2 regions of the Paenibacillus sp. FSL W7-1279 genome follow, and region 1 is predicted to be linked to the other one. Evidence: riboswitches for the same ligand, from Rfam matches in the RefSeq annotation. Region 1 holds a riboswitch; the other holds the start of a gene.

Region 1 (4,705 bases):
GTTATGAATTCATATGCCGTCATTCGATACTACGTAGGTTTAAGAAAGAAAAGGGGCTTGTGGAATATCATGCCTGAAGTATGCAAACTCTACATGAATGTGGAGCTGATATGATGAATTCACAAAATAGGAGTGGTCGACAAATGAAGTTTGAATCCAAGGTTGTCATTGTGACGGGAGGCGCCAGCGGGATCGGCGAAGCAGCGGTAAGGCTTTTTGTGGAAGAGGGAGCCAAGGTTGTTATCGCTGATTATTCGGACCGGGGACAAGCAGTTTCCGATGAATTAAGAGGGGCAGGCTTTGAAACGCTGTTCGTTAAAACGGATGTAACCCAAGAACAGGAAGTTGCAAATATGGTGAAGCAGACGGTTGAGCATTTTGGCCGTGTCGATGTATTGTTCGCCAATGCAGGCATTGCTCATGATGCTCCTGCCGATCAGTTGTCGATGGACAACTGGCAAAGAACGATTGATATTAATCTGACAGGAGTGTTCCTGTGCGATAAATATGTAATCCAGCAAATGTTATCCCAAGGAACCGGAGGGGCGATCGTAAACTGCGGCTCAATCCATAGCCATGTCGGAAAAGCGGGCGTTACCGCCTATGCTTCCGCTAAGGGAGGCGTTAAGCTGTTAACCCAGTCGATGAGCGCAGATTATGCTCCTAAAGGGATCCGGGTTAATGCCGTATGTCCGGGATATATCGATACTCCTCTTATTCAGGGAAGAACGGAAGCGATCACCCAGCACCTGGTCGGCCTTCATCCGATGGGCCGCTTGGGACAGCCGGAAGAAGTAGCCAAAGCCGTGTTGTTCCTCGCCAGTGAAGATGCGTCCTTCATTACAGGCACGAGCTTGCTGGTGGATGGCGGATATACAGCCGTGTAAATAAAGCAAAGCCCCGATATAAAATCGGGGCTTTTTGTTGCAGGTGGAAAACGAAACTTATATAATGCTGACACCAGCGCTGCCGTAACCTGCCACTGCAGTGACAAGTGTTGCGCCAGCTGCGGTTGCCGAGAATACCATTAACAGGCGTGTATTGGCCGGCACCGGAATAGCCAGGCCTTCTACGAAGCCGTTGCTTACCGTACCGAGAGCGAGAACGCCCGTAAGAGGCGGAGCCAGCGTAACAAGAGCGCCTGGTACCGGTGCGAAAATGTTGCTTGTAGCCGGCGCACTGTACAGTTGTGCTGTAATTGTAACGGTAGTTCCCAGCAGGGAAAGCGCCACAGTAGTGCTAAAGGTAGCGGAGATGCCAGTGATGGTACCGGCTCGTGGCGTGTTAAACGCCATGTTAAGCAGAGTTCCAGCGGCTCCAGTGAGGTCAATCGTACCGCCAGCCAGCGTAAACGTATTGGCCGAGTTACCAAATCCTACGAGACCAACGGATCCGACTAATCCGCCTAAAACGGTGGTCAGAGCAAGCGGTATGCCGGATGCGAATGGGATGATGGCTCCTCCGGCGGCTGCTCCTGTAGCCCCTGTTGCCCCAGTAGCTCCAGTAGCTCCAGTAGGTCCCGCAGGTCCGACAGGTCCAACAGGCCCGACAGGTCCAGCAGGTCCAGCAGGTCCTGCAATACCAGTTGTCGGTCCGGCAGGTCCCACAGGCCCGATAGGTCCGACCGGTCCAACCGGTCCGATAGGACCCTGAGGACCTACAGGTCCACGGATAGCTCTTGGGCATCGACGCTTTTTAACAATACAAGCATGGTCTTTACGACCTCCGTGGCCTTTATGATCACCATGACCATGAGACGGGCAATGCTTTTTCTTCGCATGAATGACTTTTTTCTCTATTTTTTTAAGAGCACACAATTTTCTCTTTCTAGAAGAACGTTCCAAATGAAGCACCTCCTTTAGATTTGTTCTATACTACGCAAATACTCTCGGTACGGCATGGGTTAATAGCGCATAAATGATAGATAAACACCTATAATTTCCAGAATGTACGCTAGCCTCGGAGGCATTCATCTATTGACGAATAGCAAAACTATAGGATGAATTTCGGATTTCCCTACGATATTCATAGGCTCGGTACGCAGCGGTTCAAAAAAAAAAATTTGCGCCGTATTTACGCCGTAAATGTGTGGGGAAAGCTTTCACAATCCGAATGTAATTCATGGCATAAACGATCCACCACATGAATGAGTAAGGGAGGCATGGCAAATGCCTGCTATATAGCGAAAAATGAGACTGGAATAAAATTACTGCATCGTTGGGGGAGAGGCTTGAATGAGGCATTTTTCATGCTTGTCATAGGCCCTGGAAGAGCGGAACTTCCGCCTCTGAATTTCCAGAAAAAGCGGTTAAAGGGGTTTGACTTTTCCTGAAGTTCCCTTTATCATGGACACACGCTTAGTTTCCGGCATACATTTTCCGGAAAGCGGGGGAACCAGTTTCATCAGGGGCGAGTCACTTGGAATCACGAGTGTAGGGTACCATCTTACCCGAGTCCGTCAGCTAACCTCGTCAGCAGTGGATGGGTCTTGCATACATAATGGATGTTCATAACAAAGGCCCTTAATTCTCTTTAGGGGCCTTTTCTCTATTTTTTGACCCCCTGCTGGCGGAGCTATGTCTAGATCCCCTGTTTGGTGGTCTTTTTGTATTCTGCTAAAGAGGAGGGGCAAGGCCTGCAAATGTTTAACCAAAACCAATTAAATCGGTCAGATGGCATTGGGTTTAAGCGTGGAAGGAGATGGATGAATCATCTTCCCTGAAGGTCCGACCCATGCAAGGTATCTGAATATGCTTAAATCCTAGTTAACATATGTGTTAACATGGATAATTTCAACATGCCATTTTTAAGAATACCAAAGTCATAATGAAAGGTTGTGGGAAGTTTTGAAGAGAGTGGTTGTACTGATGTTGTCATTGATTATGGGGGTGTCGCTTGCGGCTTGCGGCGACAAAGGGAGTACATTGGAGCAAGCCATTGAGCAGGGGTATATCACCGTGGGATTTGCGAATGAGAAGCCTTATGCCTATAAAGAGGCCAACGGGGAGCTGACAGGAGAAGCGGTTGAGATTGCGAGGGTTATTTTGGAGCGGCTTGGCATCAAGGAAATGAGGGGAGAGCTTACGGAATTCGGATCGCTGGTTGCCGGACTGCAGGCCGAGCGGTTTGATCTAATTACCGCAGGCATGTTCATTAATCCGGATCGCTGCTCTGCCGTATTGTTTGCTAATCCGGAGTACAGCATCGGGGAAGCCATTGCGGTGAAGCAAGGGAATCCGCTGGGACTCGGAAGTTATGAGGATATTGCCAATCATGACCAAGCTAAAGTCGCCGTTATGACCGGTGCGGTCGAAATCGGCTACATGGAAAAGTCCGGTATTCCTACGGACCGGATTGTGCAGGTCCCCGATCAAGCCTCGGCCATTAGCGCCCTTCAGGCAGACCGGGTGCATGCAATTACCATGACGGGGCCGTCCCTGCAGGCGATGCTGGATTCGGCCAGCGACGACAGCATCGAACGCGTGGCTGATTTCGAGCAGCCGGTCATCGACGGCGAAAGCGTTCGCGGTTATGGAGCTACGGCTTTCCGCCAAGCGGATACCGAGTTCCAGGAGGCTTATAATGCGGAGCTTCAAAAAATGAAGGAGTCGGGCGAGCTGCTGGAAATTTTGCAGAAGTTCGGGTTCACAGAAGAAGAGCTCCCGGGCGAGATGACGGCCGCTGCCCTTTGCGGGGAATAGCATGCCGAATTCGTGGATTGATTTTCTCCCTACGCTGTTGAAAGGGGCGGAGATCACGATTGTAGTTGCTTTCTTTTCAGCCATTCTTGCGGTCGTGATGTCCTTTGCAGCCGGGTTATGCCGACTGTCGAAGCTGTGGATCATTCGCACGTTGACAGCCGGGTACGTGGAAGTCTTTCGGGGGACCTCCTTGCTGGTGCAGCTGTTCTGGTTGTATTTCGCCCTTCCGTTCATCGGCGTCGAGCTTCCGAAAATGCTGGCTGCGATCCTCGCGATCGGGCTGAACTTCGGCGCATACGGCTCGGAAATCGTTCGCAGCGCCGTGTTGGCCGTTCCGAAAGGACAATGGGAAGCCGCTGTAGCGCTTAATCTGAAGCCTTGGCAAAGACTGTGGAATGTCATATTGCCTCAAGCGTCCCTGCGAATGCTTCCCCCTTTCGGGAATCAGCTTGTGGAGCTCATCAAATCCACCTCACTGGTTTATTTCATCACGATGGCGGATTTAACGTATCAGGCGATGGTGCTCCGCAATAATTACATCTCCTGGACGACCGAGATTCTGGTGCTGCTGCTCCTCATGTATTTTGTCATTGCTACGCTCGTTTCGCTGGCAGTTCGACTGCTGGAGCGTAAATGGACAGCGGGGAGGTTATAGTCATGTGGGATTGGAACTATGTATGGGATATCCTGCCCCAGCTCTTGAGTGCATTAAAAATGACGGTATGGGTGACGATCTGCGCTTTCGCGGTGGCATTGATCATCGGATTGCTGCTTGCTTTTGCAGCGCGGAGTCGGTTTAAGGTGCTGTCACTAATAACCAAAGGAATGATCGAATTCATTCGCAATACACCGCTGCTGGTGCAGGTCTTCTTCCTGTATTACAGCCTGCCGCTTCTTACCGGAATCTCCATTCCGGCCTTCTATGCCGGGGTGATCGGTCTCGGGCTGCATTACAGCACATATCTGTCCGAGGTGTACCGATCCGGAATCGAGGGAGTGCCGAA
Region 2 (4,705 bases), 980 kb from region 1:
ATCCAAACGGCCTTTCTGCAATGGACGGAGGAGGAAGATCCTCTTCTTAGCGAATTATGCGGCCGTTTCATGCACCGAAAGCTCTACAAATATGTAGAAATCGACAACATCGATCTGGAGACCATCGACGGGATACGCCACGCATTCAGTGCCGTGGGATTGCATCCGGAATATGACCTGGAGATTGATTTTCCAACGGATCTTCCTTATGATAAGGTTCATTCCGATATGCCGCTTAACGAGAAGCAAATCCTGCTTCTGGATCGGCATGATGAGCTGAAGGAAATCTCGGAGGTATCCGATATTGTACGCTCGATCAGCGGCATTCATAAAGGACGGTACCACCTTTATTATCCGGAGGAGAAGGTAAGTCCGCTGCTGGCTCAAATGCCGGAGAAGATAGCCAGTGTTTTCAAACAACAACATTAGCTAGGTAGAATACAGGAACATTTGGTTTATCTGCAATTTACCCAGCTAATGGAAGATATACGACACAGAAACGACAGGAAGGAGAGTGTGGATTTTATGTTGTTCGACACGCACACTCATATGGATGCTCCCCAATTCGACGAAGACCGGGAAGAGGCAATCCAGCGGGCACTCGAAGCCGGTGTGACCCGGATGATCAATATTGGATTTAACCGGGAGACGATTCCGACTACGATGAAGCTGGCAGAAACTTATGATTTTATATATGCAGCGGTAGGCTGGCATCCTGTAGACGCCATTACCATGGAGGATCAGGACCTGGATTGGATCGCCTCTTTGTGCAGTCACGAGAAAGTGGTGGCTATAGGAGAGATCGGTTTGGACTATTATTGGGATACGTCTCCGAAAGAAGTTCAGCACCGAGTGCTTCGGCGTCAGATCGGACTGGCCCGGGAATTGAACATGCCGATTGTCATTCATAATCGGGATGCGCATGAAGATATCGTGAGAATTTTGCGCGAGGAAAAAGCCTCCGAGGTGGGCGGTGTCATGCATTCCTTCTCCGGAAGCTGGGAAACGGCCAAAATATGTCTCGATATGGGATTCCATATTTCGTTTGGCGGGCCGATTACCTTCAAAAATGCAAAGCAGCCCAAAGAGGTTTTGGCGCAGGTTCCGCTTGATCGATTATTGATCGAAACGGACTCCCCTTACCTAACACCTCATCCCTTCCGCGGGAAACGAAATGAGACCGCTTATGTAAAATTGGTGGCGGAGGCGGCAGCCGAAATTAGAGGGTTGTCCTATGAGGAATTGGCCCAAATTACCACCCAAAATGCGCTGGAACGATTTGGTATTTAACGAAAACGAGAGCAAAAGCGATGAAAAAGGGAGCATTTTCGATTAATTAAAGTTTTTTAATCAGAAAAGGCGTTGATATTACAATATTTTAACCTTTTACATGAGAAAATGTGGTTGAATGTTGCTTTACAACCTGCATACAAACAGGATATCATCTTTTCAGTGATAAGAAGCTGCGATGTGCAGATCGCGGCCGAATATTTCATGAACCGTCTCGCTTAATCTCCGAAATTTTGGGGAACGGGGGAACCGATACCGCCGTGCATACTGGTCTGAATGCGCGCAGCTGTATTTGATTTCTTTTTCGGGTCTTTGGGGTGAATTTGAAGGATCTCGCCATGAGCGGGTATCCGGATCTAGGGCGTCTCTCTTACGTCCGAACCCGACAGCTAACTCCGTAAGCGAAATAAGAGGGGAATTCTCGTGCATACCATTTCCATGATTCTAATCATCAGGAAGCCACGTTAGAGCCTCTAGTACTCTTTCAATGGCTTTCTTTTATTTTTGAATAATGGAGAGGGGATCATCATACTCTTGGTAAACAAGGGGTGGTGGTACATGGACGGAAAGACGGGAATTGACGCAGGGTGTAGATAGATAGCAGGGCGCCTTGTGAGAAAAATTGCTATAGTCACGTCAAATGCATTCATGCGTTTACCTAGACGGCGGGACTATGAAGGAGGATGGAATAGTGGGCATTTTTCAACCTGAAGAAACCCATGAATCACAATCATCCAGCATGTCTTACGCATTGAGATGGAAGCATGACAATTTGCGTCAACTGATGTTGCTCGGTGCCATGGGTGCCGTTACGGTATCACTTCTCATATCGTTGGTCGTACATGATCAGGCAGGCAAGGAGGTTCAGCTTGTCGTCGATGGTCGTGTCACCACAGTAGAAACACGTGGATCATTGCTGCAGGAATTGCTGGATGAGCAAGCGATCACGTTGAGTCCTCAGGATCAGATTTCGATGCCTTTAAACGGCGCGATCCAGGATGGAGACCGGATCATCATTGACCGGGCAATTCCAGTCAAAGTTACAGTAGGCAGCACAACCAAAACCATATTTACATCCCAGGATACGGTTGATCATGTACTTAAAGAGGCTGGTATTACGATCCAGGGTGAAGATATAGTACAACCGGCACAGAACACGAAGCTGACCAGCAATATGAATATCGATGTCGTTCGCGTCACGAAACAAAAAGTTAAAGAGACGGAGGATCGCAGTTTCCGCGTGATCAAAACAGCCGACCCATCGCTTGAGAGAGGGGATAACCGCGTTATTCAGCGGGGCGAGCCTGGTCTCATGGTGAACCATTATGAGAAGGTCTACCACAATGGCAAGCTGGTTTCCAAGACGAAGGTCTCCCAAGAGATTGAACGCAGAACGAAGGATAAAATCATTGCTGTTGGCACGAAAAAAGTAGAGAAGCCTGTCATCGTTCAGGCGGCAGCCACCGATGTAAAGGCTAAACCGGCTAAATTGTCCGGCACGAAAAAAGTAACGACCGCCAAGGCTGTCGAGAACAACGTGGTTTCTCGGGCAGGCGTTGATTTTAAATACAGCAAGGTATTGAACAACGTGTCGATGACGGCGTATTCCGCTGAGCAGCAGGGAATCGGTACACGCACTGCATCCGGTACACGCGTTACAGAAGGACGCACCATCGCCGTTGATCCTAACATCATCCCGATCGGCTGGTGGGTCTATATCGAAGGCATTGGCTTCCGTCGTGCAGAAGATACGGGCGGTGCCATCAAAGGCAACAAAATCGATGTGTATTATGATTCACTGAAATCGGCCATAAACTTCGGCCGGAAGAGCGGCCGCACCGTTTACGTGATCGGTCCGGTTAAACCTGAATTGAACTAGACGCATGAATTCCAATTTACAATACCATTCTAATGCTATACTATTTAGCTTATAATATATAATGATGAAGAAGAGGGAATATTTCCTCTTCTTTTGTTTTGTTAAGAACGGAGTATATAGGGCTAAGTTGGTAGAACCTAGAGGTTGTACAAGCCTGTTTTCTTGGGAAGGAAGAGAACAAACGCATGATTAAAGAAGTGATTGTTGTGGAAGGCAGAGACGATACCGTTGCCATTAAACGGGCCGTAGAAGCGGATACGATCGAAACGGGCGGCTCAGCGATCAATAAACAAATCCTGAAACGCATAGCGCTTGCTCAGGAGCGCAGAGGCGTTATTATATTAACCGATCCTGACCATGCAGGGGAGCGGATCCGCAAAATTGTGGATCAGGGTGTCCCTGGCTGCAAGCATGCCTTTATTCCGGAAGCGGATGCTACCCGCAAAGGGGATATCGGCGTAGAGAATGCCTCGCCAGAAGCGATACGGCGTGCGCTGGAGCGGGTACATACCTCCTTTGAGGGCGGAGAGAGCCTGATCAGTCTGGAGGACATGCTGGAGGCAGGATTATCAGCCCATCCGGAGGCTGCTGCAAGGCGTATGACGATGGGAAACCTGCTCGGGATCGGATATTGCAACAGCAAGCAATTCCATAAACGATTGGCCATGTTTCAAATATCGCGGGAAGAATTTCTGGCCGCACTTTCACAGCTGGAAGAAGGGGGCGTAAGCCAATGAATCGGATCGAGGATATATCAACACCAAGACGGACGAAGGAGATCATCTCACGGCATGGATTCTCCTTCAAGAAGAGTCTGGGTCAAAACTTTCTCATCGATCAGAATATATTGTATAAAATCGTGGAGGCTGCAGGACTGGATGAAGATAAGGGAGCGCTTGAGATCGGTCCTGGGATCGGTGCGTTAACCGAGAAGCTGGCACAGACGGCAGGAACCGTCACCGCGGTCGAAATTGATCAGCGCCTGATTCCCATCTTGCGGGAGGTCCTGGAGCCCTATGAGAATGTGAAGGTGCATCATGGGGATGTCCTGAAGGTGGATCTTCATGAGCTGTTCCGTCAGGATTTTGCGGGCGTATCGAAGGTAAGTGTGGTTGCGAATCTGCCGTATTATGTGACGACGCCGATTCTCATGAAGCTGCTGGAGGAGAAGCTGCCGCTGGAGAATATCGTGGTGATGATTCAGAAAGAAGTGGCAGAGCGGATGGCGGCCGCACCGGGAAGCAAGGATTACGGCAGCCTTAGCATTGCCGTTCAATATTACAGTGAGCCTAAGCTGGTCTGTATTGTGCCGCATACGGTGTTTATTCCGCAGCCGAATGTCGCTTCGGCCGTTATTCGCTTGGCGGTACGGGAACAGCCTCCTGTCAGCGTAGAAGATGAAAGGTTCTTCTTCGAGGTGGTCCAGGCCTCTTTCGCACAGCGGAGGAAGACGATTGCCAACAATCTGAAGAGCCGGTTCTTTCCGGGAGAAGGCCGTGAACGGCTGGAGCAGCTGCTGCAGGAGGCGGGCATCGA

What was found. A riboswitch is a leader RNA that binds a small molecule or an ion and turns the genes downstream of it on or off. The one in region 1 is predicted to bind cyclic di-AMP.
Region 2: it holds a riboswitch for cyclic di-AMP, as region 1 does, so the genes downstream of both, MKY82_RS00145 (G5 domain-containing protein) here and ehuB (ectoine/hydroxyectoine ABC transporter substrate-binding protein EhuB) in region 1, are expected to answer to the same signal.

Annotation. Positions count from the first base shown of each region.
Region 1 is NZ_CP150215.1:6,546,037-6,550,741, reverse strand. It holds gene MKY82_RS29800 (SDR family NAD(P)-dependent oxidoreductase) at 144-887, shown strand; gene MKY82_RS29795 (exosporium glycoprotein BclB-related protein) at 945-1,844, opposite strand; cyclic di-AMP (ydaO/yuaA leader) riboswitch at 2,345-2,490, shown strand; gene ehuB (ectoine/hydroxyectoine ABC transporter substrate-binding protein EhuB) at 2,868-3,701, shown strand; gene ehuC (ectoine/hydroxyectoine ABC transporter permease subunit EhuC) at 3,703-4,356, shown strand; gene ehuD (ectoine/hydroxyectoine ABC transporter permease subunit EhuD) at 4,359-4,705, shown strand, end outside.
Region 2 is NZ_CP150215.1:29,002-33,706, forward strand. It holds gene MKY82_RS00135 (HD domain-containing protein) at 1-429, shown strand, start outside; gene MKY82_RS00140 (TatD family hydrolase) at 526-1,290, shown strand; cyclic di-AMP (ydaO/yuaA leader) riboswitch at 1,496-1,710, shown strand; gene MKY82_RS00145 (G5 domain-containing protein) at 1,982-3,169, shown strand; gene rnmV (ribonuclease M5) at 3,355-3,906, shown strand; gene rsmA (16S rRNA (adenine(1518)-N(6)/adenine(1519)-N(6))-dimethyltransferase RsmA) at 3,903-4,705, shown strand, end outside.